DNA from 4 places in the Microbispora sp. NPDC046973 genome. Region 3 is predicted to be linked to each of the others. Evidence: riboswitches for the same ligand, from Rfam matches in the RefSeq annotation. Region 3 holds a riboswitch; each other region holds the start of a gene.

Region 1 (7,366 bases), on a different contig from region 3:
ATCAGCTGTATGTCGAATCGCAGCGTCGGAATGAGCGCCTCGACCGGCACCTCGTCGGGGGATCCGTCGCCCTGCAAGCGTGCGCCGATCGCCAGGAGCGGCACGAGGGCGAAGCGGGGGATCCTGGTGAACAACGACGGCCCGGTGTTCAGGCCTTTCATCCCCGTGACCAGCGCGGACGCTGATCTTCCCGCAGCGATCTCGCGGTCGAAGCGCGCCAGCCAGTCCGTCGGCACCGAGCCGCCGATCGACAACGGAGGCTCGTACAGGGCGATCCGGTCAAGGGCTGGCGTGACGAGGGCCGTACGCAGGACGACGAGCGCGCCCGAGCTCAGGCCGAAGACCTGCGACGCGCCGGTCGCCGTGACGAGCGCCTGCAGGTCTTCGACCTCCCGCGAGACGCCGAAGTCGGCGCCGTGAGGGCCGCTCAGCCCACGTCCGCGCCGGTCGGGGACATAGATGGTGAACGAGGTCGACAGAGCGGCGGCCAGCTTCGTGAAGTCCTGCGACGCCAGCATCCCGCCGTGTACGAGGATCAGCCCGGGTCCGTGGCCGCCGCGGCGGTAGCCGATCACGGTTCCGTCGGCCGAACGAACCTGCTCGCGTACGGTGGGCGGTGAGTCCTTCATCGCGCGCCTACAGCCGGGACGAACCTGTGCATCGCCCGCTTGCCGGCCTCCACCGCCGCGTTCCCGCGTTCCAGCAGGTCGTGCTGGTATTCGTCCAGGGCCGAGATCAGGTCCCGTCGGCCCTGGTCGACCTCGGTCAGCCGCGCGCTCAGCCGTACGGCGTCCAGCATCGCGGTGCCGGCGCCGTTCCCGCCGCTGGCCGGCGTCAGGTGGGCCGCGTCGCCCAGCAGCGTGACGCGGCCCACCTGCCACGGCGGCATCGGGCGGTCGTGGATCTTGGAGCGGCCCACACTGCTCATGTCGGCGCCGCGTACCAGGTCGCGCAGGTCGGGATGCCAGCCGTCGATCAACTCCAGTGCGAGTTCGCGGGCGTCCTCCCGGCCCGGCGCGGTGGCCGCCGGATGGTCGGGCGGCACGAGCAGCACCCACCTCACATAGCTCTCTCTGTGGGGCATGGGCAGGCCGGGAGCGAGTTCGGCGGCGGTTTCGGAGGGTTCCCTGCCGAACTGCATCCTGCCCAGCATCAGTGTGATCCCCGGTCCCTTGACCATCGTGCCGCGCCCCGGCACGAGTGCCAGGAAGCGGTCGGCGGCGGGAGTGCGGCCCATCACCCCGCACAGGTCGGCGTCGATGAGCTTGACCTCGGGCACCAACTGGCGCCGCACCACAGAGCTCCCGCCGTCGGCGCCGACCAGCACGTCACCGGTGGCCTGCGTGCCGTCCGCGAAGAGCGCGGTGACGGTCCCGTCCGCCCCTTCCGCGAAGCTCTTCAGCCGTTTGCCGAAGGCGGCCCGGCCGCCCAGATCGCCGAGCAGGATCTGCCGCAGCACCTGCCGGTCGAAGGCCCTGGACTCCTCCGGCCCGGGCAGGTCGTCGCCGAGCAGCGTGAGCCGATGGTCGAACAGCAGGCCCGGCCCGGTCAGGCTGCCGCTGGTGGCTTCGGCCAGTTCGTACAGCCGTGGTGGCAGACCGGCGCGCAATGCCTCCATCGCCGGCGGCCCGAGTCCGATCCGGTAGCCCTGAGCCCGCTCGCCGGTGCCGTTATCGGCCTCGTACACGCGTACGTCGAGGCCGGCCCGGATGAGGGTGTGCGCGAGCGTCAGCCCGCCGAGCCCCGCCCCGATAACCAGGACACGTGTCATCGTGATCCTCCAGTGCTAGGTGAACAACGTTCACGTGTACATTGTTCACGTAGGCGGGGAAGGACTGTCAACCCCGATTCAGGGAGGACGCGATGGGGCAGCGGCGCACCGAGGTGCTGCAGGCGGCGATCGAGCTGCTCGACGAGGTGGGCCTGGACGCTCTCACCATGCGGCTGCTGGCGAGCCGGCTCGGGGTGCGGGCGAGTGCCTTGTATCGGCACTACCCCAGCAAGCAGGCCCTGCTGGACGCCATGGTGACGCACCTGGTCAGCCCGGCGGACGACGTCGTTCCGCTCTCCGACGCCCCCTGGGACGAGCTGTTGCGCGGCGTGGCGTCCGGCGTGCGCGAGGTCATGCTGGCCCACCGCGACGGCGCCCGCCTCATATCCGGTTTCCACCAGCCGGGCGACGAGGCTGTCACCACCTTCAGGCGTCTCATCGTCGCCCTGACCGCGGCGGGTGTCCCCGCCGACACGGCCACCATCGCCGTGGACACCGTCCTGGCCTACGTCAACGGCTACGCGATCGAGGAACAGGCCCGCAAGACCGGAGTCGACGGCTGGCCCAGAGAGCGCAGGGACCGCGCCTTCCACGCCGGCCTCGAATTGATCATCGCCGGTGCCAGAGGAGCTCTGTCGTCCTGACGTCGGCACCGGCCGGGCCGCCCCGCTCCCCTCCGTCTGCCGTCCTGGCGACTGACCTGGCCGGCTCGATTGGCACATCCTCTTGGCAATCCATGGCTCTATCGCAGGCTTCGGCACTCGCCGGACGACTTCGAAGCCGCACGAGAACTATTCCTGGCGCAGGAACCCGAGAATGACCCTGTGCCCTTGAGGTATTTCTCGTCGAGCTCCATGCGGTGACTCATCTGACTCAAAGGTGCACGGATTCTTGCACGGGCTTGTCGAAATGCCTCAATCGGGTCAAAATCAGTTCAGTCTTCAACTACTTGGTTGGAGGGTCACTGCACGGATGAGGAGAGGCATGAAGCGCACCATCTCCGTTCTCGCCGCCGTCACCGGCGTCCTCGGTGCCACGCTCGCCGGCATCAGTCCCGCGTCCGCAGCCGCCCCCGCAGTCGACTGCTCCACGGGCGGGTACACCCGGGTTCTGAACAGCTACGTCCCCACGAACGTCCAGCGGCCGGCGGTGGACGGTCGTAGCTACAACATCGCCGGTCCGTCGGCGTACACGTACGAGGTCTGCCTCGACATCCCGGACACCTCGACATTCACGATCGAGGTACGGATCTGGTCCAACGGGTCACAGAGCGTGTTCGTGGACGACCGGCCCGGGGACAAGGTCTTCCGCTACTCGCCCGGCGCCAACAGCTTCTGGCAGGTCTACGGCACGATGACCGGGCCCGACAGCACCTACGTCTACTACACCTGGAACGAGAAGCAGATCCCGGCCTGAGCCGGAACGGGTCGGCCATCCCGCTCAGCGAGGTGGCCGGCCCCGCCGCTCTCAATCGGCTCAGAAGTCTGCTCTGTCCCAGGTTCGGTACAGGACCGGAAGGCTGCGCTGATCGGGCGCAGCGATGAGAGCCGTTGCCGTTCCCCAGCAGGCGGGTCGGTCGGCGGATGAGCGCCCGCCACGCCATGAGACGCCTGCAAGCCGGCCTCACGAATAGGCTCACGATCACGCCGATGTGAGGAGAAGTTGCTGTACGGGCCTGCTGTACACGAGCACGCGGTGAGGAGCGCCGATGGCGACTGAGGGAGGTCTCGATCCGAGTCGCTTGCCGCGAGGTGCGACGGGGTTCCGAGATTTCAGATCCGAGCCGCTGCCCTTGACGGATGCGCGGGTCTTCGCCTCAGCCTGTTACGCGGCTGCTCGGCTTGTGCGCGGCAGGGTTCTGGAGATCAGGCAGCCGGAGGTCCCCGGTAGACGGCTTGCGGGCTCAGTACATCGAGATGTGCACGTGGTCGTAGTGGTTGGCGGTGATTCCGCCGCGGTCGGACATGGTCCGCCAGCCCGGATGGCCGAGGTTGTAGATGCGCTGCTGCCAGATCACGTACATCACGCCCAGCTTCGGCCCGTTCTTGATGGCCCAGGCGGCCAGGGTGTCGCCGAGGGCCTTCATTCCGGGAGAGGGCATGGCGCCGCCCGAGCTCATCATGAAGTCGCAGGCGCGTCCGAGAGGATGCTCGCCGCTGTTCTCCGCTCGGTAGCAGCCGACCGGAAATTGGAGGTCGAAGTGCTTTTCGACCTCCGTGCGCATGAACCGCATCCGGGGCGTGATGTTGTCGGAGCCGCTGGGCAGCTCAGGCGCCCACGACCCGCCCGCGCGCTTTCCCGGCGCGATCGGGATCAACGCGTCGAGCTTGTCCTTGATCTCGTCGATGAGATCCTCGGCGTCCTCGCGCTGCCCGGCGACCTCGGCGGCCTGCGCCTTGAGCTGTGCGGTCAGCGTCTTGGCTGCGTCCGCGGCCCGCTGCCGCTCGGCGCGGACCTGGTCGAAGTGCGCGAGCCTCGCGGCCTGCTCCTCCTTGAGCTGGTAGTTCAGCGCCGCGGTGTTCATGTCGGGCAGCGCCATCGCGCTCTCGGTCTGGTAGCGCAGCCCGGCCATCTGCCGTACGGCGTCGCTGGCGGACTCGAAGTCGGCCTCGGCCTTGGCCAGCCGGCCCCGGGCCGCCTGCTCCTCCACGCGGGCCTTGGCCAGGGCGACGCGTTTGGCGTTGTAGTCGCCGATCAGCCGGTCGACCTTCTTCCGCAGGTCCGACAGCTCCTTCTTGAGCTGCTTCTCCGTCGGTTTGGGATCGGCCGCACCGGGCGCGGCCGTGCCGAACACGAGGGCGGCGGAGGCGAGCACGCCGACAGCCAGGGGGAACGCGCGGGGCAGAGCCCACTCCTCTCCATCTGCCGACCGGGTTAGCTGACGGGTTCGGGCTGGAGGAGCCCGGGCAGGCCACTGCCTTGACCCCAGGTGCGTGATTGGGTCCCCGGCTCCCGGGCGGGGCGCCCGGGATTAGGCGTACCGGTTGTGACGGCCGGTGTCAGGGATACTAGTGGTAAAGAAACGGTGGCTGCCACCGAAGTCGCAACCAATCGGAGATCAAGCCGTTATCGCCTCGCGAAGCATCCGAGCGGCCTCCTCCGGCAGCACGTCGTTGACGAAGGCGCCCATGGCCGACTCCGATCCGGCCAGATACTTCAGCTTGTTCGGCGCGCGCCGGATGGTGAAGAGCTGCAGGTGGAGATAGGCGAGGTCGCGCCGGTGGCTGACCGGGGCCTGGTGCCAGGCCGCGACGTACGGCATGACGACGCCGAACAGCCCGTCCAGGCGGCGCAGCACCTCGATGTAGAGCGGCGCGAAGGCGGCGCGTTCCTCGGGCGACAGCGCGGGGATGTCGGGCACCTGGCGGTGCGGGTAGACGTGCACCTCGAACGGGTATCGCGCGGCGGCAGGGACGAAGGCCGTCCAGTGTTCGTTGGCGGCCACCACCCGGGGGCCCCTCCGCTCGGCGGCCAGGACGTCCGCGAACAGGTTGCCGCCCCGATGGCGGGCGGCGGCGTCCAGCATCTGCCGCGTACGCGGCGTGACGTACGGATAGGCGTAGATCTGCCCGTGGGGATGCGGCAGCGTGATGCCGATCTCGGCGCCGCGGTTCTCGAAGCAGAAGACCTGCTCCACGCCCGGCAGCGAGGACAGCTCGGCCGTGCGGTCGGCCCACGCCTCGACGACCAGCTCGGCCTGCTCGTCGCTCAGGGAGCTGAACGACGCGTCGTGGTCGGAGGTGAAGCAGACGACCTCGCAGCGCCCGATCCCCGGCCGCACCTCGCTCAGCCCGCCCACCTGCTCGTACGCGCCCGTGTTGAAGCTGAACGACGGGAAGCGGTTCTCGAACACCGCCACCTCGTACGGCGAGGGGATCTCCGAGCCGGGATGGCCCGGGCAGAGCGGGCACTCCTCGGCGGACGGCAGGTGGGTGCGCGTCTGGCGGTGCCGGGCGACGGCCACCCACTCGTCCATCAGGGGGTCGTAGCGCAGCTCGGAGGCGAGCGGGCGCGGCGGCAGGTCCCTGGTGTCGGTGGCGCTGTGGTCGGCGTCGTCGCGCCGGTCGAAGTAGATCAGCTCACGGCCGTCGGCGAGATGGGTGATGGTGCGCTTCACAGAGCGGTCTCCAGCTTCACGGTGCGGTGTCCCGGGTCACGAGCGGGCGTTTAGAGGTCCGGCCGGGGGCACGGCGGGCTTCCGGAGGTCCGGCGTCACAGGGCGGTCTCCAGCTCGGTCTCCCCGGACGGATCGGCGAGGAGGAGCTCGCCGGCGTGCTCCGACAGTGCGGCACGCGCCTCCTCCGGCAGGCCGACGTCGCTCACGACCACGCCGGCGTCGCCGAGGGCGGCGATCGTGCTGATGCCGATCGTCCCCCACTTGGTGTGGTCGGCCAGGACCACGAGCTGCTGGGCGGCCGCGATGAGGGCGCGGTCGGTCTCCGCCTCCAGCAGGTTGGGCGTGGTGTAACCGGCCCGGACGCTCATGCCGTGCACGCCGAGCATGAGCGTGTCGACGTTCAGGGAGCGGACGGCCGCCACGGCCACCGGGCCGACCAGGGCGTCGGAGGGCGTGCGCACGCCTCCGACCAGCACCACGGTCTGGTCGGGCCGTCCCGCCCGGTGGAAGACGTCGGCCACCTGGACGGAGTTGGTGATCACGGTCAGCTCGGGCACGTCCACCAGGTGGTGGGCCAATGTCCAGGTCGTGGTCCCGGCCGAGAGGGCGACGGAGCTGCCCGGCCGTACGAGCGTGGCGGCCCGGCGGGCGATGGCCTCCTTCTCGGCCTGCTGCCGCACCGACTTGGCCGCGAAGCCCGGCTCCTCCGTGGAGCCGGTGCCGGTGGCGGTCGCCCCGCCGTGCACCTTGACGATCAGGCCGCGCTCCGCGAGGACCTCCAGGTCACGGCGGATCGTCATGTCCGAGACCCCGAGGTCGCGTACGAGCTGCGCGACGCGCACCCCGCCGGTTCTGCGTACCCTCTCCAGGATCGCCTGCTGCCGTTGCTGGGCCAGCATCCACCACTCCTGTCAACAGATTCAAACAAATTATGCCCTACGCACGTGGGGACATGTTGAGTTGGGGTCCGCCCCTTGCCGCTCGCGGTTCGGGGGAGGACAGTGAGCGAAAGCCGTACTCGACGGAAGGCGGTCCTGATGGGCAGGCGCGCACGCAAGTCGAAGGCACGCAAGAAGAAGAAGGCCAACCACGGCAAACGGCCCACAGGGCGTTAGTCTCCCTGCCGGGCAGGACCTGGGGGGCAGGACCTAAGGGTTCCTGCCCCAGGCGGCGAGCAGGTGGGTCTGCTGGTCGGCGCCGGCCGGGACGCCTCGCTCGTCCCCGATCACTCCCGCCTCGCGGTAGTCCTCCCGCGCCTTCTCGAACCATTCCGAGCAGGAGGCGACGAGCTCGGGGTCGAGCCGTTCCGGCCCGCCGATGGCACGTGCCAGATCCCAGGTGTGGATCAGCGCGTCCGCGAACAGCTCGGTGATGTACTCCTCGCCCGGCACGTCGCCGAAGGACAGGTGGGTCACGCTGGTCAGGGCGCCCTCGGCGTACACCGCCTGGACGGCGCCCTGCGCGGACGCCTCGAACGC
Region 2 (7,366 bases), on a different contig from region 3:
TCGCGAACGTGCTGGCCATGTTCGTGCAGGCGCTTTCCGCCAAGCTCGGCATCGCCACCGGCCGCAACCTGCCCGAACTGTGCCGCGACCACCTGCCGCGCCGGGTGAGCCTGCCGCTGTGGGTGCAGGCCGAGCTGGTCGCCGCCGCCACCGACCTGGCCGAGTTCATCGGCGGGGCGATCGCCCTGAACCTGCTGTTCGGCGTGCCGCTGCTGCCGGCCGCCGCCATCACGGCCGTCGTCTCCTCGCTGCTGCTCATGCTCGCGCCGCGCGGACGCCGCCGGTTCGAGGCGACCGTCGCGGCGATGCTCGGCGTGGTCCTGGCCGGATTCGCCTACCAGGTGCTGCTGTCGGGGTCCCTCGCGGGCGTGGCGGGCGGCTTCGTGCCCCGCCTGGCCGGGACCGACAGCCTGCTGCTGGCCACCGGGATCGTCGGGGCGACCGTCATGCCCCACGTCGTCTACCTGCACTCGGCCCTCACGCAGCATCAGGGCGCGGACGACGGGCCCGAGGAGGGCGGGCGCAGGCAGGACGTGCGCCGGGAGGCCGTGCGCGCCAGCCGGATGGACATCGTCGTCGCCCTCGGCACCGCCGGGCTGGTGAACATGGCGATGCTGACCGTGGCCGCCGCCACGTTCGGCGGCGGCGACCCCGGCAGCCTGCAGGCCATCCACGCCGGTCTCGGACAGGTCCTCGGCCCCGGGGCGGCCGTCGCGTTCGCGCTCGCGCTGCTCGCCTCCGGCCTGGCCTCCTCCAGCGTGGGCACCTACGCCGGGCAGGTGATCATGGCGGGGTTCCTGCGCCGCCGCGTGCCGCTTCTGGCACGACGGCTGGTCACGATCATCCCGGCCATGGCGGTCCTGGCCGCCGGGGTGGATCCCACGCGGGCGCTCGTGCTGAGCCAGGTCGCGCTGTCCTTCGGCATCCCGTTCGCCCTGGTCCCGCTCGTGGCGTTCACCGGCAACAGGAAGCTGATGGGCGACCTCGTCAACCGCCGCCTCACCACCGTCGCCGGAGTCGTCGTCGCCGCTGTGATCAGCGCGCTGAACGGCTTCCTCCTCGTGGAGGTGTTCAGCGGCTGAGGCGGCCGCACGTCACAGCAGTGCGGCGAACCGGGCCGCGACGAGGTCCCAGCGCCACTCCTCCTCGATCCAGGCCCGGCCCCGCTCGCCCATCGCGCGGGCGCGGGCCGGGTCGGCCAGCAGGTCGCACAGCGCGCCGGCCACCGCCGTGTGCGACATGCCGTCGACCACCAGTCCCGTCTCGCCGTGCCGTACGGCGTCGGGGGCGCCTCCGGAGGAGCCCGCGACCACCGGCAGCCCGGTGGCCGACGCCTCCAGGTAGACGATGCCGAGGCCCTCGACGTCGATCCCCCCGAACCGGCTGCGGCAGGGCATGGCGAACACGTCGCCCGCGTCGTAGTAGGCCGGGAGGGACGCCCAGGGGACGGACCCGGTGACGACCACCGAGCCGCGCAGGCCGGCCCGGGCGGCCGCCCGTTCCAGCGACCGCCGCAGGGGACCTCCGCCGACGAGGAGCAGGACCGCGCCGGGCACCCGCCGAAGGACGAGCGGCCACGCCCGCAGCAGCACGTCCTGGCCCTTGCGCGGCACCAGCCGGGAGACGCACACGACCACCGGCCGGTCGCCCAGGCCGAGGGACGCCCGGACCCGGTCGCCGCCCGCTCCCGGGTGGAAGACGGCGGTGTCCACGCCGGGCGCGAGCCGTACGAGCCTGGAGGCGGGGACGACCCGGGCGATCCGGCGGCGGGTGTACTCGCCGAGGTAGGTCACGACGTCGGCCCCCGCGCCGATGCGGCGCAGCAGGGCGCGCGCGCCCGGCAGGCGGGCCCACGACGCCTCGTGCCCGTGGGTGAGCATGACGATCCGGCCCGCGCCCGCGGCGCGCAGGACGGGAGCGAGCAGCCCCAGCGGCGCCGCCGCCCCGAAGACGACGGTGGCGCCGTCCTCGACCAGCGCCGCCGCCCTCCTCGCCACCGAGCGCGTCGGCAGCATCAGCGAGGAGGGATGCCGGACCACCTCGTACGGCTGGCGGGCGTCGAACTCCTCGCACCCCTTCCAGCGCGGGGCGTACACGATCACGGAGCCGGGCGGCCTGCGCGCGGCGAGGCCGTGCACGAACGCCTGGATCCCGCCCGGTCTGGGCGGGAAGTCGTTCGTGACGATCAGCGTCCGCTTCGTCATCCTCACCCCCGCTGCCGGCGTGGCCGCGCGGTCCGCCCGCGCCGCCCGAGAACGCATTGTCGCAGCCGCGGTCGCACCGTCGCCCCTGGGAGATCAGGATCAGGACCGGGCGAGCCGCTCGCGCGCGTACGAGCGCCATCCGCGGGTCAGGCCGTCCGCGGTCAGCCCGAGCACCTCCCGCAGGGCGGCGCCGATCTCCTCGCGCAGCGCCGCGCGGTAGAGGGCGACCAGCCTCCGCTCGCCGAACCGGGCGGCGATGTAGCGGCAGGCGAGCCACGCCTCCTCGTACGCCTGGGCGGGCCTGGCGACGAAGTCGGCGGGCCCCGGCAGGCCGTCCAGCGCGGCCCTCCCGGCCGCCACGTCAGCGGCCAGCTCGGCGGCGACCGTGCGGACCGGCAGTCCGCTGTCCAGGTAGCCCACGTAGTCGGCGAAGCCCTCCATGAGCCACATCGGCACCGCGCGGGGACCGGTGGTCGCGACGTGCGTCAGCTCATGGGTCACGACGACCAGTCGGCCGGTCGCCGACAGGCGGGCGAACGCGGCCGGCTGCACGATCACGCGGCCGCCGGTGGCGACGGCCGCCAGGCCGTCCACCTTCGCCGGCGCGGCCAGCACGGCGGCCTGCTCCTCGGTGCGCGGCACGAGGACCACCGCGCCACTGTGCCCGCCCCAGACCCTCGTCACCGTACGGCCCCCGCGATCGGCCAGCGCGGCGATGCCGGCGACCAGCGGCCGAGGCGACCCGACGACGACGGCACGCGCGCCGCGGGCGACGGAGGCGCCGGTCCACATGCCCGGATGCTCCCGCACGGCGGCGCGGGCATCCAGCCGCAGGGCAAGCAGCGGGTCGGGCGGAGCCGCGGCGGCGGGCCCGGTCAGCAGCACGGCCAGCGCGACGGCCGCGGCCGCGATCCTGCGGGGACGGCCCCCGCGGGGCCGATCGTCGGGCTGGCGCCGATGGGCCTCGGCGCGCACGCTCGGCACGCCCCCGGGCACGCCGCTCGTGACAGTCACGCCGAGCATGCTAGGTCCTGTCCGGCACTCCCCGACCAGCACATGCCATGGCCCCGCCCACCTCGGCGAGGTGGACGGGGCCGTGAGGAGGGCGCCGGTCGAGGGGGCTTGGTGACCGGTGCCCGTCAGACGCCGGGGCGGACGGCACCCACGAAGGTGCTCCTCCGGTAGGCGTCCAGCTTGTCGATCCTGACCCGCGTGCCGGTGTGCGGAGCGTGGATCATCTTGCCGTGCCCGACGTACATGCCGACGTGGCCGCCGCCGCTGGTGAAGATCAGGTCACCGGGCTTGAAGTCGCCCCAGGACACCTTCTTCCTGACCGCGCTGCGGATGGACCACGTCGTGCGCGGCAGCCGTACGCCCGCCTTGCGCCAGGCGTACTGGACCAGGCCCGAGCAGTCGAACGCGCCCGGTCCGGTGGCTCCGTAGCGGTAGGGATCGCCGATCTGCTTCTCGGCCGCCTTCACCGCGCGCTGGGCCTTCACCCGCTGGAGCGAGGCCCTGCTGATCTTCCGCTTGGCGGCGTGCTTCTTGGTCTGCTTCTTCGCGGCGGCCGTGCGGGCGGCGGTCTTCGCGCTCGTCGCAGTGCCCGTCTTCGTGGCCGTCTTCGTCGCTGTGGCCGTCTTGACGACCGTGACCGTCACCGTGTCGGCCGCCGCCGGTTGTGCTCCGGCGACCCCTACGGATGCCGTCAAAGCGGCACCACCAAGGGCAATTCGGGCAATACGGGACAGACTAGCGGGGGTGGTAGACAGGATCTCTCCTCGGGTCTTCCGCTCACGCCTACCGGGTTAGCTGACGGGTTCGGGCGGGGAAGTCGCCCTACGGCGCGCGATGCGCCGATTCACCCCGGACCTTCGCGTGAAGGTCGATGGTTCCCCGGCTCCGTGCCTCCTGACTGCACGGACTCGGCAGGCCACCGGCGCCTGGGGATCCCGCGAAGGGGAGGGTGATGGAGGACGCCGATGACGGTGGATGACTGCGCGCCCCGGCCGGCCGGACCGGGTGCGCCGCGGCGAGGCGTGCTCGCCGCGGCCCAGAAGCTACCGAGGACTCGCCGTGTTCGGCAAAGCCCTCCCGCCGGATAAAGATCGGATAACGAAGGCGGAGAAGAAGAAACCGCAGCTTACCCGTACCACGATCGGCTAAGTGTGACTCTGCTCACAATCTGGGCAACAACGGCTAAATGCGGTCACAAAAGTCACAGCTGGCGCAGGGATCACAGAGACCGCCGGACACTCAGGGGCGCACAGCTCCGATCGCGTGATACTCGGCGAGTGTGACAATCTTCACAACATCGCCGGTCTGCGGCGCGTGGACGACCTTGCCGTCGCCGGCGTAGATGCCGACGTGACCGTAACCGGCGTGCCAGAGAAGGTCGCCCGGCTGGAGCTCGTCCAGCGAGACCCTGCGGCTCGCACCCCAGGCCCACTGCTCGTAGCTGGTCCGGGGCAGCGTCACGCCCGCCGCCGCCCATGCGGCCTGCACGAGCCCCGAGCAGTCCCAGGAGTCCGGCCCGGTGCCCCCGTAGCGGTAGGGCTTGCCGACCTGCTTGTAGGCGAACTGGAGGGCCGACAGCGCGTTGCCGGACGCCGGACCGGTGTAGACGACGCCGGCGCTGTTGGGGTTGCCGGGGTTGTACGTCCCGAGCGAGCGCAGCAGCTTCATCTGCTCCCGGACGAGCTTGTCGACCTTCTCCTTCTCGTCGGCGAGCTCGCCCCTGACGTCGGTGGCCTCCCTGTAGACCGCCTTGCTCTGGTCGCGGCGGTCCTTGAGGTCCTTGATGGCGCCCTCGTACTCCCTGAGCCGCCCGGCCCGCTCGGCCGACATGTGGTTGAGCGTGGCGAGGCCGCTGAGCATGGCGTCGGGATCGGAGCTGTAGAAGACGCCTCCCCACGACCCCATCTCGCCGACCTGGTAGCTGCTGACGGCCATCGAGACCAGCCCGGAGCGCAGCGCCTCGACCCGGACGTTCTGCTTCTTGTAGTCGTCGTTGATCGCGAGGTACTTCTGCCTCGCCTTCTTCCACTTCTCGTTGGCCGCGTTGTAGCGGTCCACGAGCTTGTCGGCCTGCTCGTTGAGCTTGCTCAGCTTCGCCTTGGCCTGCGCGACAGTGGGCTTCGGATCCGCCTGCGCGCCCGTCACCGGCGTCAGCAGGACCACGGCGACCAGACCGGCGGCCGCCGGCACACGCCCTCGCACTGAGGCCCCCTTTAGATCAACGAAACCTGCGGCGCGACTCTATCTAGGCGATCTTGAAGCTTCAACCTATTCGCAGGTATTCGCGGCAGTCATCACTCACTGTGACGACCCGGAGCCGGAGCGCGGATGCGGCGTTCAGCCGCGGCCGAGACGGCGCAGCAGCAGGAGCGAGGGCACCGGCCGGGCGCCCATGCGGCGCACCGACTCGGCCACCTCCCGGTCGGAGGAGACCACCGCGACGGCCCGCCCGGACGGCTCCGCCCGCACCAGCGTGCGGATGAGGTCGTCGGCGATCTCCCCGGGCGCACTGAACCTCACCCGCACCCCGCGCGGCGCGGACACCTGGACGGGCCCGTTCAGTTCGGCGCCGTCGAACACGCACGTCACCTCCGCCCGCGTCTGCACGGCGAGCCCGCCGAGCCCGGTCAGCAGCCGGGCCCGCTGGTCGGCGAGGGTCAGCGACGGGTAGCCGGTCTTGGTCACGTTGTAGCCGTCGACGATCAGATGCAGATGAGGGATGGCCAGAAGCTGGTCGAGGAGCTGGGGGTCGTCGTTGGCCAGCGCCCGCGCGGGCACGGCCGTCATGCCCGGCTCGCCCGGCAGCACCGCGTCCACGTAGTCGGCCGGCCTGCTGATCGTCGTGGGCAGGCCGAGCTCCTTGCGCAGCCCGGCGGCGGCGTCCTGGAGCGCGTCCAGCAGCACCCGCACCCGGGCGTCCTCGATGCTGCGGCCCTCGCGGGCGGCCCTGCGGCTGGCCTCCAGCTGGCGCTCGGCGTCCTCCAGGCGCTCCCTGAGCCTGCGCAGCTCGGTCTCGGCCGCGCCGTTGGCGCTCGCGACCCTGGCCCGCGCCTCGGCCGTCTCGGCCTCCAGCTCGGCCGCCCTGGCCTCGGCGGTCCTGACCCGCTCGCGGGCGTCGTGCAGCTTGCGCCGCAGGTCGGAGTTCTCCGCGCGGGCCGCCTTCAGCTGCTCGCGCACCCGGTCGATCTCCTCCTTGGCGGAGGCACGCTGCGCCGCGAGCTGCTCGCGCAGCCGCGTCTCCGCCTGCTCCCGCTGGGTGCCCGCGGCGGCGGCCTGCTCCAGGTCGGTTCGCGCCTGCTCGACCAGGTCCGGCCAGCCGGGCGGGCGGGTCAGGTACGCCGCCGCCGCGACCAGCACCGGCTCGGCCGCGGGGGGCACCGTGCCCTCGGCCAGGCTCGCCACCAGCTCGGGCCAGGCGGTCTCCACCGTCTCGGCCACCCGCTCGCGGAACTCCTTGTCGTTCTCCAGCTGGGCCGCGATCGGCGCGCTGCCCAGGCGGGCGCGCTTGCGCGGGTCGAACTTGGCGATGTTGCGCAACGGCGGCGGCACGGCCGCGGCGGGCATCGAGCCCAGCACCTGCGCGGCGACCTCCACCACGTGTAAACGGACCTGCTCGGGCAACGGACGAGACAGGCCTTCTCCGGCTGAACTCATCTCGTCGCTCCTCGGTCGTGTCCTACAGATCTTCTGCCCACTGCGGTCGCCCCGGCGGCGCCTCGCGGTGCTGTCGCCCCCGAGTGCGAGAACGTCCCCGATGCCCGCCGTCCGCGAGGCCCGAGCCTCGCGGCGCGCCCACCGGGCCGCCCTCACACGGCAAGATCTGCGAGACACTCCCTTGTTCTTGTCCTCTTTCAAGGGTACGGCCGTCGCACCGTGTCCATGTCGCGTCCATGATCTGTCACCGTGCCCCGCGCCGGCGGGGCCGGGCAAGACCCAATCCGTTGGCGGGCGCCCGGCCCCCGTCCGTACGCTCGGCGGCGTGTTCACCCCTCCGTACCCGATCACGACCCCCCGGCTGGTCCTGCGCCCCTTCACCGAGGCCGACCTCGACGACCTGTACGCCTTCCACTCCCTGCCGGAGGTCACCAGATACCTCTACTGGGACGCCCGTACGCGGGAGGAGACGAAGGCCGCGCTCGACCGGAAGA
Region 3 (7,366 bases):
TGTGAACCGCTTCTCAGCGTCGGGGCCTTGCCGCATCCGGCGGTCGCCGCCGCGGCGGCGACCGTCGAGGACGACGTGGTCGCGCCGAGGCTGTCGCTCAGTGCCATGCGTCCCGTGGTCAGGACGAGAAGCGCGGCGGCCGCGACAGCGGTGAAGATGGTTCTCTGTCTCAACTTCACGCAACTCCCTTTGCCGTTCGAAAATCGACATGCGTCGATAGGGAAGCCATTTGTTTTTCCTGCATCTGGTGGAGCGTCCGCAGCCGGCACGTGCGTGCCGGCCGAGCGGCTCCCCGGACGGATTCGAACGCTAAGTGAGCCCACCGTCAGTCGACCCCGGGGAGCGCGGCGACCGGCCGTTGCCGGCGTGCGCGTGCTCGCCCCTCCCTGCTGCAGAAGAGCAAGGCGAGTTCAGCTGTCCGTCGGCGTTCGCATGGCGCCTGCCGCGTTCTCTCCTCGGCGGTTGTGCTGGAGAACGGCCGAAATCCCGGAATGCGGCCCCTTATCCGGTGAATGCCGGATGAAGGCGGCCTATGCCGAGCTCTGCCGATCCCAATCAATTCGCCTGGCATGCGGCGACGACATGTTAGCGCTAACAGTGACGGGGGCGGACCAAGTGCTCCTCTCTGCCGGCCGACTGGAGGTGGTGGTGAAGCGGAGCAAATATGAAGTCATGAGACCCTGTCAAGAATTGCGCCTTCTCGTCGAGAGGCCCTCGGCGGTGACCGTTCATTTCCGGGGTGCGACCAGGGAAGAAGCCGCGGCCGCCGTTGACGCCGCGATGAAAATTTCAACCGTCGCCGGCTCTGCGCCTGCGGCGACGAGGCCGCATCCGGCATCGGCCGGTGGCGGCGGTCGTCAGCACCCCCCGTCGCCGGGAAACGCCCGGGCGGTTCCGGAGCAGACGGCCGGGATGGGGGCGATGACCGGCGGCCGGAGAGTGCCGCTCCTCCGGATGCGCCGGCAGGCACGAGGAACGTGGGTGCGTCTGCTGCCGTTCTCCTACCGGCTCGAACAGCCGTTGCTCGCCCACAAGGTGCGGGGCGCGTGCCGCGTCGTCAGCGGGCGAACTTCTCGATGGCGGCCGGGGTGACAGGGGTGAAGAAGTTGACGAGGTTGCCGTCGGGGTCGCGCAACAGGAGCGACCGGTTGCCCCAGGGCATCGTGGTGGGCTCCTGGACGAACTCCTCGACGAAACCGGCCAGGTTCCGGTGCACGCCGTCCACGTCCTCGACGAGGAATTCGATGATCACGCTGTGGTTGGCGGCCGGCCGGGCGGCGCCGGGGGCGAAGAGCGGGACGGTGCGGGTGCTGCCGATCGCGAGGGTGGCGGAGGCGGTCCTGAGCTCGGCGAAGTCCTCGCCGAACCATCGGGCCCGCGCTCCGGTGGCTCGCTCGTAGAAGTCCACGAGGCGCGCGACATCGCCCGTGATGACGCGGATCGATACGAAGTCCATGGTGATCTCCCTGGTACGCGGGGTCGTTCTCCCGAGGCACACTAGGAGGGATACCGGACAGAAACCGCCCACTATTGTCACTAGGTTGTGTGACGTGGCCCGACCTACTCACCGCGTGCTCACGCTGCTGGAGCTCCTGCAGTCGGGCGGCATCCGGACGATGGCCGAGCTCGCCGACCGGCTCGGCGTCGACGAGCGCACCGTTCGGCGGTACGTGGACCACCTGATCGACCTCGACGTACCCGTCGAGTCGGTGCGCGGCCGCTACGGCGGATACCGGCTCGCCCCCGGATACCGCCTGCCTCCGCTCATGCTGAGCGACGACGAAGCGCTCGCCGTGCTGCTCGGCCTGGTCGCCGGTCGCCGGGCAGGGCTGATGACGACGACGGGCACGGCGAGCGAGACGGCGGCGGCCAAGATCCGGCGGGTCCTGCCCGAGCGGCTCGCCCGCAGGCTCGACACCGTGCTCGAATCCCTCGCCTTCACGGCTCCGCCCGGCGAGTTCGCCGCCCCGGAGACCGCGGTCCTGCTCTCCGTGGCCGACGCGGTGCGCCATCGCCGGCCGATCTCGATCAGGTACACCGCCGCCGACGGCCGGCGCAGCGAACGCACGCTGCATCCCTACGGGCTCGTCGCCCATTCGGGCCGGTGGTACGTCACCGGTGCGGATCCCGAGATCGGCGAGGATCGGACCTTACGGCTGGATCGCATCGCGGACGCGAGGACCCTGCCCGGTTCGTTCGAGCCGCCCGCCGGGCTCGATCCGGCGCAGCACGTTCTGTCGGGGTTCGCCAGGGCTCGGTATCGGCACGAAGTGGTCCTGCGGATCCAGGGGACGGTCGAGCAGATCCGCGCCCGGCTTCCCGCCGGCGTCGCGACTGTGGAGGAGTCCCCGCCCGCCGGAGGCGCGGACCCCGAGACCGAGGGCTGGCTCCGGGCCGAGCTGCGAGCGGAGCGGCTCGATTGGTTGCCTCCGGTGCTCGCGTCGCTCGACCGGCCGTTCGTCGTCGAGCGACCGGACGAGCTTCGCGGCCTCGTGGCCGCGCTCGCGGACCGGCTCGCGGCCTCCGCCCGGAGGGTGCCGCCCGCTCCTGGCACAGTCGTCGCCTGAAGCGACCGCGACTGCAGTAGGCGCGGCCTCGATGCGCGCCGCCGCTCACCGGTCCGCGGCTGCGTGTAGATAGTGGTCGATCGCGGCGAAGGTGGCTACCGGCTGTTCGATGTGCGGCAGGTGGCCGGCTTCCGGAATCACCTCCAGCCGGCCGTCTCCGAAGGCGTCGGCGTAGGCGGCGCCGTAGGCGGGAGTGACGATCCGGTCGCTTTCTCCCCACAGCAGGAGAGTGGGGACGTCGACGTGTCGCAGCCGGCGGAGCAGTTTGGGGTCGTGCATATAGGGGTCGCCGGCCAGCGTGCGCATGGTGGCCATGTCGGCTGCCCGGCGCGCGAGTTGGTCGGCGGGAACGCCGGCCGGGTCGGCGTAGAAGCGCTGCGAGTCGTGCCAGGCGTACTCGGCGACGCCGCGGGCGTCGAGGGAGAAGAAGTCGCGGATCGGCTCGCCGGGGATGTGCACGCCGACGGCGTCGATCAGCACCAGTCCGGTGATGATCCCCGCGGTGTCGCGTACGGCCATCTCGGCGGCGGTCCAGCCGCCGAGAGAGGAGCCGACGACGAGGACGTCGCGCAGTCCGAGCCGATGCAGACAGTGCAGGTAGGCCAGGGCGAGGTCGTCTATGCCGGTGAGCCATAAGGGGCGGTGGGTGCCGTCCCAGCCGGGGTGCACCGGCGTGATCGTGTGCGTCGTCCGGCGAAGGTGCCGGGCGAGTCCGGCGACGGTGGCGGGGCCGCCGCCGCCGTGCAGGATCAGGGCCGGTCTGCCGGTTCCGGCTTCCGACACCGTGAGGGACAGGTCGTCGTAGAGCGGGATGGTGTTCATGGGCACAGCATAACTAAGGATGTTTAGTTAAACTAGCTTAGTCTCCTACTAAACTCATGCCGTGCATGGCGATCTGCAAGAACTCGGACGAGCGGTCAAACAGGCTCAGTATCGGCAGCATCGGGCCCTGGAGAGCGGGCTGTCCGCGATCGGCGCGACGCTGGCCCAGTGGGATGCTCTTCGGGCGATCAGCCGTTCTCCCGGGGCGTCGGCCCGGGAGCTGGCCGTGGCGACCTTCCAGACCGAGCAGGCCTTCGGAACCCTCGCCGGTCGGCTGGTGGCCCAGGGGTGGATCGAGCGCCGGCCCGGGCGCGGCCGGCGCATCGAGCACCATCTCACCCCTTCCGGGGAGCGGGTCCTGGAAGCCGGGCACAGGGTCGCCGACGAGGTGCTCGCCAGGTGTTACACCGCGTTGTCGGACGGGGACCGCGGGACCCTGCTTGCCCTGCTCCAGCGCCTCATCGCAGAGGACGCGTAGTCTCCGGCCTCTGGCCGGCCCTCGGCGGGGATTTCCCGGGTGGCGCGCCCCCGGGACATCCCCGCCGAGGAGGTCTCCCCGGCCCGAGGTCAGACCCCGGGGCGTACGGCGGTGAGGAAGCTGCTCCTCCAGTAACCGTTGAGCCTGTCGACACTGACCACCGCGCCGCTGTGGGGAGCGCTGATCACCTTCTTGTGCCCTATGTACATGCCCACGTGGCCGCCGCCGCTGGTGAAGATGAGGTCGCCGGGCTTGAGGTGCGCCAGGGAGACCCTCTTCTTGACGGCATCGAGCATCGACCAGGTCGTGCGCGGGAGCTTGACGCCGGCCTTGCGCCAGGCGAACTGGACCAGCCCGGAGCAGTCGAACGCCCGTGGGCCCGTGGCGCCCCATACGTACGGATCGCCGAGGTGCTTCTTCGCCACCTTGATGGCGCGCTCGGCCTTCTCCTGCTGGAGGGCCGACTTGGTGAGCTTCGTGTTCGCGGAGTCGTCCGCCGTGGTCGCCGCCGGAGCCTCGCCGTTGTACGGGGTGGTCACCGTGACGGGGGGCTCGGGCGGGATGACCGCCGAGGCGGGGGGCGGGGCTGTCACCGTCCCCGACATGGCGGCCGCGGGGAGCGCGCTCAGGGCTCCCACGGAGGCGGTGAGCGCGGCGCTACTGAGAGTGACGCAGGCAATGCGGAGCAGAGTGGTGGAGTTGGCAGACAGGGGATCTCTCCCTAGGGTCTTCCGCTTGCGCCTACCGGGTTAGCTGACGGATTCGGGCGGGGAAGTCGCCCTACGGCGCTGGCGCGCCGATTCACCCCAGACCTTCGTCGAAGGTCGATTGGTTCCCCGGCTCCGAGCCTCCTTGCTGCACGGATTCGGCATCACCGGCGCCCAGGGGGGCGGAGAGGACGTGGCGACGGTGACAGTGGATGTTCGTTTTCGAACACGGCCTGGCCGGGTTCATAACGGCGGTGTCACGGGGACCCCGTCGTTGGGCAAGGAAACTACCAAGTAGCCACATATTGCCGCAAAGGGCATGAAAAGGGTAAAGATCACATAAAAAGGATTAAAAGGTAAAACCCGCAGGTCAGGCGGCCCTTGGAGGGGCAAATGTGGCGCTCGTCACACTCGCCGACGGCGTCCGGGTGCGGGGGCGGGCGCCATGGCCCCGCGTGCGCCTCGCGAAAGATCGGCCTGGGCGGCGAGGAGCTCGGCGTACTTGCCGGGCACGGCCATCAGCTGCTCGTGGGTGCCGCGTTGGACGATGCGTCCTGAGTCGAGGACCAGGATGAGGTCGGCGTCCCTGACTGTGCTGAGGCGGTGGGCGATGATGATTCTGGTCTGGGGGAGCCGGGCCAGGTTGGCCTCGATGGCGGCTTCGGTGGTGCTGTCGAGGTTGCTCGTGGCCTCGTCGAGCAGGAGCACTTTGGGCCGGGACAGTACGGCGCGGGCCAGGGCCAGGCGCTGCCGCTGGCCGCCGGACAGGCCGCCGCCCTCGGTCAGCATGGTCTCGTAGTTCATGGGCATGGCCATGATCTCGTCGTGCAGTGCGGCCAGTTCGGCCGCCGCGACGACGCGCTCCAGTGGGGCGTCGGGGTCGTTGAGTGCGATGTTCTCTCGTATGGTGCCGTTGAACAGGGACGGGTCCTGGGTGACGACGCCGAACTGGCGGCGCAGGGTGCGCAGGTTGAGCTCGCTCGCGGGGACGCCGTCGTAGCGGATCTCGCCCTCGACCGGGGTGTGCAGGGCCAGCAGAAGCCGGGCCAGCGTACTCTTGCCGGAGCCCGAGGCGCCGACCAGCGCGACCTTCTGGCCCGGGTGGATCGACACCGACACGCCCCGGAGGACCCACGGGCCACGCGGGTCGTGCCGGAAGCCGACGTCGCGCAGGTCGATCCGGCCGCGCAGGCGCAGCACCTCGATGCCCTCGTCGGGTTCGGGGGTGGAGATGAGGATGTCGGAGAGCCGGTCGAAGTGGGCGCCCGCCAGCTGGAGGCTCTGGAGGCTGGTCATCAGCGAGCCGAGCGGGGTCAGCGCGGCCAGGGCGATGGCGTTGAGCGCGACCAGCGCGCCGACGGAGAGCTCTCCGTCGAGCACCCGCCAGGCGCCGATCCACAGCAGCGCGAGCGGCGTGATCACGTGGATGGCCGACACGACGGCGTCCAGGAAACCGTGGGTGAGGCCGACGCGCACGTCCGCCTCGAGTTGCCGGCCGAAGTGGTCCGACCACTGCTTCATCGCCCTGCGCTCGGCGCCCGACGCCTTGAGCGTCTCGATGCCGCTGAGGGTCTGGATGAGGGTGCCCTGCGATTTCGACAGCGCCGCGAGTTCCTGCTGCGTCAGCATGTTGACCCGCCGGGACGTGGCCAGCAGGAGCAGCGACTGGAACAGGACCACTCCGGTCAGCGCCGCCCCGAAGATCGGGTCGCGGACGTAGACGAGCACCAGGTAGCCGACGGCGAGCGGCCCGTCGAGGACCGCGGTGACGATCTGGCCGGTGAGCAGCTCGCGTAGGGTCGACACGCTGGAGGCGCGGGTCACCAGGTCGCCGGTGCCCCGCTGGGTGAAGTACGTGTAGGGCAGGGCCATCAGGTGGCCGACCACCCCCTCGCTGAGCTCCTGGTCGGCACGGGCGCGCACCGCCACCAGCAGCGCCGCCCGCAGATAGCCCAGGACGAGCTGGGCCGCCCCCGCGATCAGCACGGCCACCCCCAGCAGCGGCAGCAGATCGGCGCGCCGCGGCAGGACGGTGTCCAGCAGCATCTCCGAGAACAGCGGCAGGACCAGGCCGACCAGCTGCAGCAGCAGCGAGGCCACGATGACCTGCGCGAGCAGGCCGCGCCGGCGTTGCAGCAGGGTCCGCATGAACTCTCGTCGCCACGCGCCGGCCAGCGACGACGATCCGCGGCGGAATCCCGCGCCCGGCTCGAAGACGAGCAGGACACCGGTGAACCCCGCCGCGAACTCCGCCGGAGTCAGCCGTCGCCGCCCCTGGCCGGGGTCGACGATGTCGACCCGGTCGACGGCCCACCGTTCGACCACCACGAAGTGGTTGGACTCCCAGTGGGCGATGGCCGGGAGCGGCGCCCGGGCCAGGTCGCCGGGGGCGAGCTGGAACGCCTTGGCGGTCAGCCCGTATTCGCGGGCGCCCGTCAGGATGGCGCGGGCGCTGAGGCCGTCGCGGCCGACGCCGAGGTGGCTCGACAGCTCGGTGACGGTCGTACGGTGTCCGTGATAGTGCAGCACCATGGCCAGACACGCCGACCCGCACTCGGTCTGCGTGTTCTGGAGCACCACCCGCAGACGGCTCACCGGGCGCTCCCGATCAGTACGACCACGGCCGCGCCCGCCGCCGCCAGGAGGGCCACGGCGAGCCAGAGCAGCAGGAAGGAGGGGCCGCGGCGACCGGGCACGGTCACAGCCAGTGCCAGGTGACGGCGGCCTTCGCGCGCCGCTCGGCCATGTACTCCGCGAAGCCCGCGCGGCCGGCGGCGGCGAGGGTGCGGGGG
Region 4 (7,366 bases), on a different contig from region 3:
CTCGGGGTCGTGGGTGATGACCGCGATCGTGGTGCCGGCGGCGTGCAGGTCGCGCAGAACTCCCAGCACCTCGGCGCCCGCCGCGGAGTCGAGGTTGCCGGTCGGCTCGTCGGCCAGCAGCAGCGGCGGGTCGCCCGCCACGGCGCGGGCCACCGCCACCCGCTGCTGCTCGCCGCCGGACAGCTGGTTGGGGCGGTGGCCCAGGCGGTGGCCGAGGCCCACCCGCTCCAGCGCGGCGGCGGCGCGTTCCCGCCGCACCCGCAGCGGCGTGCCGGTGTACAGCAGGCCGTCGGCGACGTTGTCCAGCGCGCTCACCCCGGGCGCGAGGTGGAACTGCTGGAAGACGAAGCCGAGGTGGCGGGCGCGCAGCGCGGACAGCTCGCGGTCGGAAAGCCCGGCCACGTCGTGCCCGGCGATCCGTACGGTGCCCGTGGTGGGCCGGTCCAGGGTGCCGACGAGGTGCAGCAGGGTCGACTTGCCGGAGCCGGACGGCCCGGCGATGGCGACCAGTTCGCCGCGTTCGACGAGCAGGTCCACTCCGCGCAGGGCCCGGACGCCGCCGCCGTACACCTTGGTCACCTCGCGCAGCTCCACCACGTAGGGCTGCTCGGGCTGCGGGATGCTCATGTGGCCGGCACCCCGACCTTCATGCCCTCGGCGAGCCCGGCGCCGGTGATCTCGACCATGCCGCTGCCGAAGGCGCCGAGCTCGACCGGGACCACGCGGGTGGACGCGCCCTCGACGACCTCGACGCCGAAGCCGCCCTCGCGCAGGGCCAGCAGCGCCTCCACGGGCACGGCCAGCACGTTCTTTCGCCGCTCGCTGACCAGCTCCACCTCGACCGGGGCCTTGTCGAGGCGGGTCTTGGGGGTCTTGCTCAGGGTGATGTCGACGTCGATGGTGCTGCCCTCGTCCTGTCCCTGCCCGGAGGGAACGGCCTCGGCCACCGTGCCGACCGAGGTGATCTTCCCGGTGACCCGCTCGCCGCCGGGCAGTTCCACGGTGACCTTGGCTCCCTTCCTGGCCAGCGACTGGTCGTCGGTGGACAGGTCCACGTGCACCAGCCGCCGTACGCCCGTCACGGTGAGGGCCGGATGCCCGGGGGCGGTCCTGCCGCCGACCTCGACCTTGGCGTCGGTCACCCGGGCGGCGGCGGGCAGGAAGACCACCTGGGAGGCGTCCACCTGCCCGGTCTCGGGCAGCCCCGCGTCGTCCTGCCACTCCTTGACGGCCAGATAGGTGGCGTAGCTGAAGTGGTCGTCCACGGTCAGGTCGTCGCCGTAGCCGAGGACCTTGAGGTTGCGTTCGAGCTGCTCGACGTCCGGGCCGTCGTCGACACCCTGCCGCAGCGGGCGGTACATCGGCAGCGAGCCGTACATGAGGACGACCGGCCTGCGGTCGACCCTGAGCAGCGGGCGGCCGCGCCGGACGACCGTGCCCTCGGCGGGCGCCCAGGTGACCGTGCCGGAGGCGTCGGTGCTCACCTGACGCTCGCCGGAGTAGGTCAGCGACCCCTCCACGGTCTTGGTGTCGATCAGGTCCTGGCGGGTGATCGACGCGGTGGCGGGGACCGGGGGCACGGACGGCTCGGCCGCGCCGGCGCCGTCGCCGCCCGCCACGGCGACGGCGGTCCCCGCGGCGGCCAGGGCGAGGACGCCGGCGCCCGCGATCACCAGGCCCTTCCTCACGGCTTCCTCCCGGGTGCGAACTCCTCGCAGGCCTTCTGCGCCTCTTCCATCGCCTTCTCCTGGCCCGGCTTGATCTTGACCTGGATCCCCTGTCCGGGGGCCGGGTCGGGCATGTCGATGCCGTGCTCGCGCATGCACTGGGCGAACTTGACCATCCGGTCGCGCGCCTCGGGGTCGTCACCGCCGAGCTTGTCGCCGACGGCGTCCTTCATGAAGTGCTGGCAGGCCTGCATGGCCTTCTGCATCGCGGCCTCGTCGCCCTTCTTGCCCATGATGCGGACGCGGCCGTCGGCATCGGGGTCGGGCACGTCCACGCCGTGCTCGCGCATGCACTGGGCGAACTTGAGCTGGGCCTCCTGGCGGTCCACCGTGGCCGACGCGGACGGCCTGGCCGCGGCGCCGCCCGCGGTGCCCGGCGTGGCGCCGCCCGCGCTGGCGATCCCGTCGTCCGCGGGGGCCGCGCCGCAGCCGGCCAGTGCCAGTGCGAGCCCGAATGCCGGGCCCAGGGCACGCAGCGGTCGTAAGCGCATGGGTCGTTCCTCCTCTGTCGCTCCTTCTCGTCCAGGGCGTCGCCCGGGATGGGGCCCAACTCCAGCGGAGGCGGTGCTAAACGCGGATAAGCGAGATCCGCTTATCCGCGGCTAACACCGCCTGCGCCAGTCTCGGAGCCGAGCGGGAGGTTGGGATGCGGGTGCTCGTGGTCGAGGACGAGGAACAGCTGGCCGAGGCCGTCGCCCGGGGGTTGCGGCTGCACGCGATCGCGGTGGACGTGGCCTACGACGGTCAGGAGGCGCTTGAGCTGGCCGCCTACGTCGACTACGACGTGGTCGTGCTCGACCGCGACCTGCCCGAGGTGCACGGCGACGACGTGTGCCGGGAGCTGGTCACGGCCAGTGGCGCGAGCCGCATCCTCATGCTGACGGCGGCCGGGCGGGTGCGGGACCGGGTCGGGGGCCTGTCCCTGGGCGCCGACGACTACCTGGTCAAGCCGTTCGCGTTCGCCGAGCTGGTGGCCCGGATCCGGGCGCTGGCCCGGCGCTCGCCCCGGGCGGTGCCTGCGGTGCTGGAGCGGGCCGGGATCCGGCTCGACCCCGCCCGCCGTACGGTGGTGCGGGACGGGCGGCAGGTGGCGCTGGGCCGTAAGGAGTTCGACGTGCTGCAGGAGCTCATGCGTGCCGGCGGAGGGCTGGTGACCTCGGCCCGGCTGCGCGCGAATGTGTGGGACGAGCACGCCGACGCCGGCACGGGCGTGCTGCGCGTCACGATCACCTCGCTGCGTCGCAAGCTGGGCGAGCCGCCGGTGATCGAGAACGTGCCGGGCCGGGGGTACCGGCTGTGATCCGCGCTCTGTTCCACGCGATGTCCTTCTGGGGCAGGCTGGGCCTGCGGATGCGGCTCACCCTGCTGTACGGCGGGCTGTTCTTCGTGGCGGGGTCGGTGCTGCTGTGGTTCACCCACCTGCTGACCGCACGGGCGCTCAACCAGCGCTTCGTGGTGGCGGTGGCGTCGAAGGTGACCGGCGTCGGCGCTCCCGGGGCCGTCATGGGGACCACGCTGCCCGACAGCGACATGCTCGCGCAGCGGGTGCGCACCAACGTCGAGCAGGGGGCGGCCGACGTGCTGAGCGATGTGCTCAGGTCGTCGGTGGCCGTCATGGTCCTCGTGGGGGCCGTCGCGGTGGTGCTGGGCTACCTGGTGGCCGACCGGGCGCTGCGCCCGCTGGACCGGGTGACCGAGACCGCGCAGCGGCTGTCGGAGAGCACGCTGCACGAGCGGATCGCCCTGCGCGGCCCGCAGGACGAGGTCAAGCGGCTCGCCGACACCTTCGACGCGATGCTCGACCGGCTGCACCGGGTGTTCGACGCCCAGCGCCGGTTCATCGCCAACGCCTCCCACGAGCTGCGCACCCCGCTGGCGGTCAACCGTACGGTCCTGGAGGTGTCGCTGGAGGAGCCGGCGGCGTCGGAGGACCTCAAGGCGCTGGCCCGCGCGCTGCTCGGCACCAACGCGAGGTACGAGCGGCTGATCGAGGGCCTGCTCATGCTGGCGCAGTCGGAGCAGGAGCTGACCGCCCGCAGGCCGGTCGACCTGCGGCAGATCGTCCGTGTGGTGATGGAGCAGATCGACCTGCAGCCGCGCCGCAGGAAGGTGGTCGTCCACGAGGACCTGTGCCCGGCGGTCGCGCACGGCGATCCGCTGTTCCTCGAACGCTGCCTGTTCAACCTGCTGGAGAACGCGATCAAGTACAACGTGCGGGACGGGGAGATCTGGGTGCGGTTGCGGGAGGACGAGGCCGGGGTGAGCGTGACGGTGGAGAACACCGGGCCCCCGGTTCCGCCCTACGAGGTGGACGACCTGTTCGAGCCGTTCCGCCGGCTCGGCGGCGACCGCGTACGCTCCGCACGGGGGGCGGGGCTCGGCCTGTCCATCGTCCGTGCCATCGCCGTGGCGCACGGCGGCGGGGTGGAGGCGCTGGCCCGGCCGGAGGGCGGCCTGTCGGTGACCGTACGCCTGCCCGGGTGAGCCCGGGTTCCGCTGCCGCCGATGATCGCTGGGGCGGCCGTTACCCGGCCCGCCGGGTTTGCTGCCTACTGGCCGGTAAAATCTGAGTTGTTCTAACTTGACCGGTTTGACCTGGTCTATTACCTTTTAGGCAGCTCAGGGCGCACTTGCTCATCTCAATGGTCAAGAAGCCCTCCTCAGACCGACGCGGCCGGCCGATCCCGGCCTGCCGCCCGGCCGCCGAGTCCGCGTCCGCGCGGAGCCGGGGACCCACCTCTCCTGGGGTGAATCGGCATGCCTGCCGTAGGGCGACTTCCAGCCCGAACCCGTCAGCTAACCCGGTAGGCGGCATGGAAGTAAGGGAGTACGCCCCACCATGCACGTCCTCAACACCTGTGTTCGCGCTGCCCTCGCGGGCGGGGCCCTCGCCTCGGCCGTGCTGATCGCGACGCCGGCCGCGCACGCGGACAACCCGGCCAGCGGCAAGGGCCCGGCGGCCGCGCAGTCCATGGCCGAGATCGCCTCCACGCTGCCCAAGGTCAGCGCGGCCGACGTGCTGACCCTGGCCAGGAGCCAGGTCGGGATCAGCGAGAACGCCAACGGCGGCGGAACCAAGTTCCAGCAGTGGTACATGTCCACTCCCCGCGCCCGCGAGACCCTCGCCCGCGACGGAGGAACCCTGAAGGGCTACCTCAACGCCGCCTGGTGCGACATGTTCGTCTCCTGGGTCGGCCACCAGCTCGGCATCGGGCCGGTCATGGGCTCCGACGCCTACACCGTCGAGCACGCCCACTGGTTCGCCGACCACGGCCGCTGGGGCCGCACGCCCAAGCCGGGCGCGGTGGTGTTCTTCAACTGGAACGGCAGCAAGGACATCGACGACATCGTGCACGTCGGCTTCGTCGTCAAGGACAACGGCGACGGCACCATCCGGACCATCGAGGGCAACACGGGCGACGGCGGCGCCGTCGAGGCCCGCGTCCGCCCCACCTGGCAGGTGGTCGGGTACGGCTACCCGATGTACCCCGCGGACGCCTCCGCCTCCGCCACCGCCTCATCCTGACGGACGACGGCTCACCAGCGCGCCGGTGATCCCGGCGCGCTTCGCCGTCCCCGCCGAGAGCGTCCCGGTTCCGAATTGACCTGTATGAGCGCGAGCTGCGAGCCTGACGGCATGCACGCGTTCGACGTCCTCGGCGATCCGGTACGCCGCCGGATCCTGGAACTGCTCGCCGAGGGCGAGCGCTCCGCCGGGGAGATCGGCGCGATCGTGCAGGAGGAGTTCGGGATCTCCCAGCCCGGGGTGTCCCAGCACCTGCGCGTGCTGCGGGAAAGCGGCTTCGCGACGGTGCGGGCGGAAGGCACCCGGCGCCTGTACGCCGTCGACCCGGCGCCGCTCCGCGAGGTCGACACCTGGCTCGACCACTTCCGCCGCTTCTGGAGCCAGCGCCTCGACGCCCTGGGCACCGAACTCGCCCGCGGCAGGCGAGAGCGCCGTCTCCAGGACGACGCCCGTCCGTGAATCGCACACCTGACCCGTGCCGGCACTACCGGGGAGCCGCACCCGGCCTGGGGGCCACGCGCTCGAGCTTGGTCCAGCCCGTCCAGCCTCGCTGCTTCAGCAGCTCGATCAGCCGGCGCGCCGGCGGCACGGTGTCGAACGCCAGCCTGTCCATCGGCGTGACAAGCGGTGACTCGATGTCGATGTCGTCGAGGTAGTCCTCGCCCCGTTCGTCGGCCATGCGCGTGATGTAGGCGGCCAGCTTGTCGGCCAGCTCGACCAGTCGCGGGTCGTCGTCGGCTCGGTCGAGAGCCTGGCTGAGGGAGCGGTAGAAGTCCACGAGCCGCGGGTCGTCGAGCTGCTCCCGCTTGCGCGCCATCCACTCGGGGACTCGCGTGGGCGAGTGCGCGGCCAGCGGGATCCAGCCGTCGCGCTCGGCCTGGACGATCCGCTCGTCGACCCCGAGCGCCCGCAACCGGCCGAGGTATTCGACCACCTCCGGCGGGAGCGCCAGGCTGTCCCCCGAGGCGAGCCGGGCGATCCGCTCGCGATGCCGCTGCCGCTCCCGGATCTCCGCCCGCAGCCGCCTGTCGATGTCCGCGACCGCAGCGGCGAACTCCTCCTCGCCGGCCCGCAGCAGCTCCCGCACCCGCGCCAGCGGGACCCCGGCCTCGGCGAGGGTCCGGATCTTGATCAGCTCGACCACCGCGCCGCCGTCGTATCTGCGGTAGCCGGAGTGGTCCCGCTCCGGCTCCGGCAGCAGTCCCCTGGCGTGGTAGTGCCGCACCGCGCGCACCGTCACTCCGGCGTACGACGCCAGCTCACCGATGGTCAGCATCCGACCAGTCTCCCGGAGTCGCACCGCGGATGATCCGGGCGATTTCCGGGGCATGGGTGAAGACCAGCTGGTGGTCGGCGTCGAGCCAGGACGTGGCGATGTGCGGGTGCTCGCGGGTAAGCCGCTCGACGCCGGCACGCCAGATCCGGTTGAACCGCGGCGCGTGTCCTGCGCCGCGGTCGCCGGCCATCGAGGCCGACATGATCATGCTGATAGGCCGGTCGATCTTCCTGTACCGGCCGAGGATGTCGGCCCGGACCGCATCGATCTCGAGGTTCAGGTCGAGGATTTCCTGCGGGGTGAGCACGACCTGACGCGCGGTGCCCCGCACGGCCTCCTGCCGCGCCGCCAGGTCCTCCCACATGGCGCGGAACTCCGGCAGGACGGCCTCGGTGATGAACGGTTCCGGCACCGGGTTCGCCCCGTCGATGAGGACAAGTCCGGCCACGGTGCCGGGATGCTCGGAGGCATAGTGCACGGCCAGATCCGCGCCCAGCGAGTAGCCCACCAGCACGGGCGCCGCGGGCAGGCCGAGGCGTCCCAGCTCCGTCATCACGGCGACGAGATCGCCGAGGAAGTCCTCGAAGGAGTAACGGTCGGCGACCGAGGCGAGGCCGTGGCCCCGCAGGTCGAAGGTCACCACGTCGTGGTCGCGCCGCAGCAGCCCGGCCAGCTCGTGCAGGCCGGCCTGTGTCGAGTTCAGCCCAGGGCACAGGACCAGCGGTCGCCCCCGGCCGCCGCGAGACACCGGGATCGTGACGCCGTCGTGTTTGATCGTGAAGTGCCGCATCGCCTCGTCGCCTCTTTCGGCCCGCTCTCCGTCATCGTCGTGCTCGC

What was found. A riboswitch is a leader RNA that binds a small molecule or an ion and turns the genes downstream of it on or off. The one in region 3 is predicted to bind cyclic di-AMP.
Region 1: another riboswitch for cyclic di-AMP. It lies ahead of ABZ860_RS41640 (hypothetical protein); the one in region 3 lies ahead of ABZ860_RS02775 (C40 family peptidase).
Region 2: another riboswitch for cyclic di-AMP. It lies ahead of ABZ860_RS05950 (C40 family peptidase); the one in region 3 lies ahead of ABZ860_RS02775 (C40 family peptidase).
Region 4: another riboswitch for cyclic di-AMP. It lies ahead of ABZ860_RS31065 (CHAP domain-containing protein); the one in region 3 lies ahead of ABZ860_RS02775 (C40 family peptidase).

Annotation. Positions count from the first base shown of each region.
Region 1 covers NZ_JBEYWQ010000056.1:405-7,770, forward strand. Annotated here, with positions in the region: gene ABZ860_RS41620 (alpha/beta hydrolase) at 1-629, opposite strand, end outside; gene ABZ860_RS41625 (NAD(P)/FAD-dependent oxidoreductase) at 626-1,771, opposite strand; gene ABZ860_RS41630 (TetR/AcrR family transcriptional regulator C-terminal domain-containing protein) at 1,864-2,415, shown strand; gene ABZ860_RS41635 (hypothetical protein) at 2,756-3,187, shown strand; gene ABZ860_RS41640 (hypothetical protein) at 3,675-4,586, opposite strand; cyclic di-AMP (ydaO/yuaA leader) riboswitch at 4,621-4,759, opposite strand; gene galT (galactose-1-phosphate uridylyltransferase) at 4,830-5,888, opposite strand; gene ABZ860_RS41650 (DeoR/GlpR family DNA-binding transcription regulator) at 5,984-6,787, opposite strand; gene ABZ860_RS41655 (TIGR03086 family metal-binding protein) at 7,037-7,366, opposite strand, start outside.
Region 2 covers NZ_JBEYWQ010000002.1:406,115-413,480, forward strand. Annotated here, with positions in the region: gene ABZ860_RS05935 (Nramp family divalent metal transporter) at 1-1,082, shown strand, start outside; gene ABZ860_RS05940 (glycosyltransferase family 4 protein) at 1,095-2,204, opposite strand; gene ABZ860_RS05945 (hypothetical protein) at 2,304-3,218, opposite strand; gene ABZ860_RS05950 (C40 family peptidase) at 3,344-3,913, opposite strand; cyclic di-AMP (ydaO/yuaA leader) riboswitch at 3,988-4,142, opposite strand; gene ABZ860_RS05955 (NlpC/P60 family protein) at 4,458-5,420, opposite strand; gene ABZ860_RS05960 (NYN domain-containing protein) at 5,556-6,872, opposite strand; gene ABZ860_RS05965 (GNAT family protein) at 7,198-7,366, shown strand, end outside.
Region 3 covers NZ_JBEYWQ010000001.1:562,418-569,783, forward strand. Annotated here, with positions in the region: gene ABZ860_RS02750 (cellulose binding domain-containing protein) at 1-179, opposite strand, end outside; gene ABZ860_RS02755 (VOC family protein) at 1,058-1,456, opposite strand; gene ABZ860_RS02760 (YafY family protein) at 1,551-2,567, shown strand; gene ABZ860_RS02765 (alpha/beta hydrolase) at 2,613-3,389, opposite strand; gene ABZ860_RS02770 (MarR family winged helix-turn-helix transcriptional regulator) at 3,451-3,867, shown strand; gene ABZ860_RS02775 (C40 family peptidase) at 3,957-4,460, opposite strand; cyclic di-AMP (ydaO/yuaA leader) riboswitch at 4,591-4,748, opposite strand; gene ABZ860_RS02780 (peptidase domain-containing ABC transporter) at 4,980-7,169, opposite strand; gene ABZ860_RS02785 (TIGR04500 family putative peptide maturation system protein) at 7,273-7,366, opposite strand, start outside.
Region 4 covers NZ_JBEYWQ010000021.1:73,813-81,178, forward strand. Annotated here, with positions in the region: gene ABZ860_RS31040 (ABC transporter ATP-binding protein) at 1-627, opposite strand, end outside; gene ABZ860_RS31045 (peptidoglycan-binding protein) at 624-1,688, opposite strand; gene ABZ860_RS31050 (hypothetical protein) at 1,685-2,218, opposite strand; gene ABZ860_RS31055 (response regulator transcription factor) at 2,374-3,027, shown strand; gene ABZ860_RS31060 (HAMP domain-containing sensor histidine kinase) at 3,024-4,211, shown strand; cyclic di-AMP (ydaO/yuaA leader) riboswitch at 4,419-4,552, shown strand; gene ABZ860_RS31065 (CHAP domain-containing protein) at 4,567-5,253, shown strand; gene ABZ860_RS31070 (metalloregulator ArsR/SmtB family transcription factor) at 5,365-5,712, shown strand; gene ABZ860_RS31075 (MerR family transcriptional regulator) at 5,738-6,529, opposite strand; gene ABZ860_RS31080 (alpha/beta hydrolase) at 6,513-7,366, opposite strand, start outside.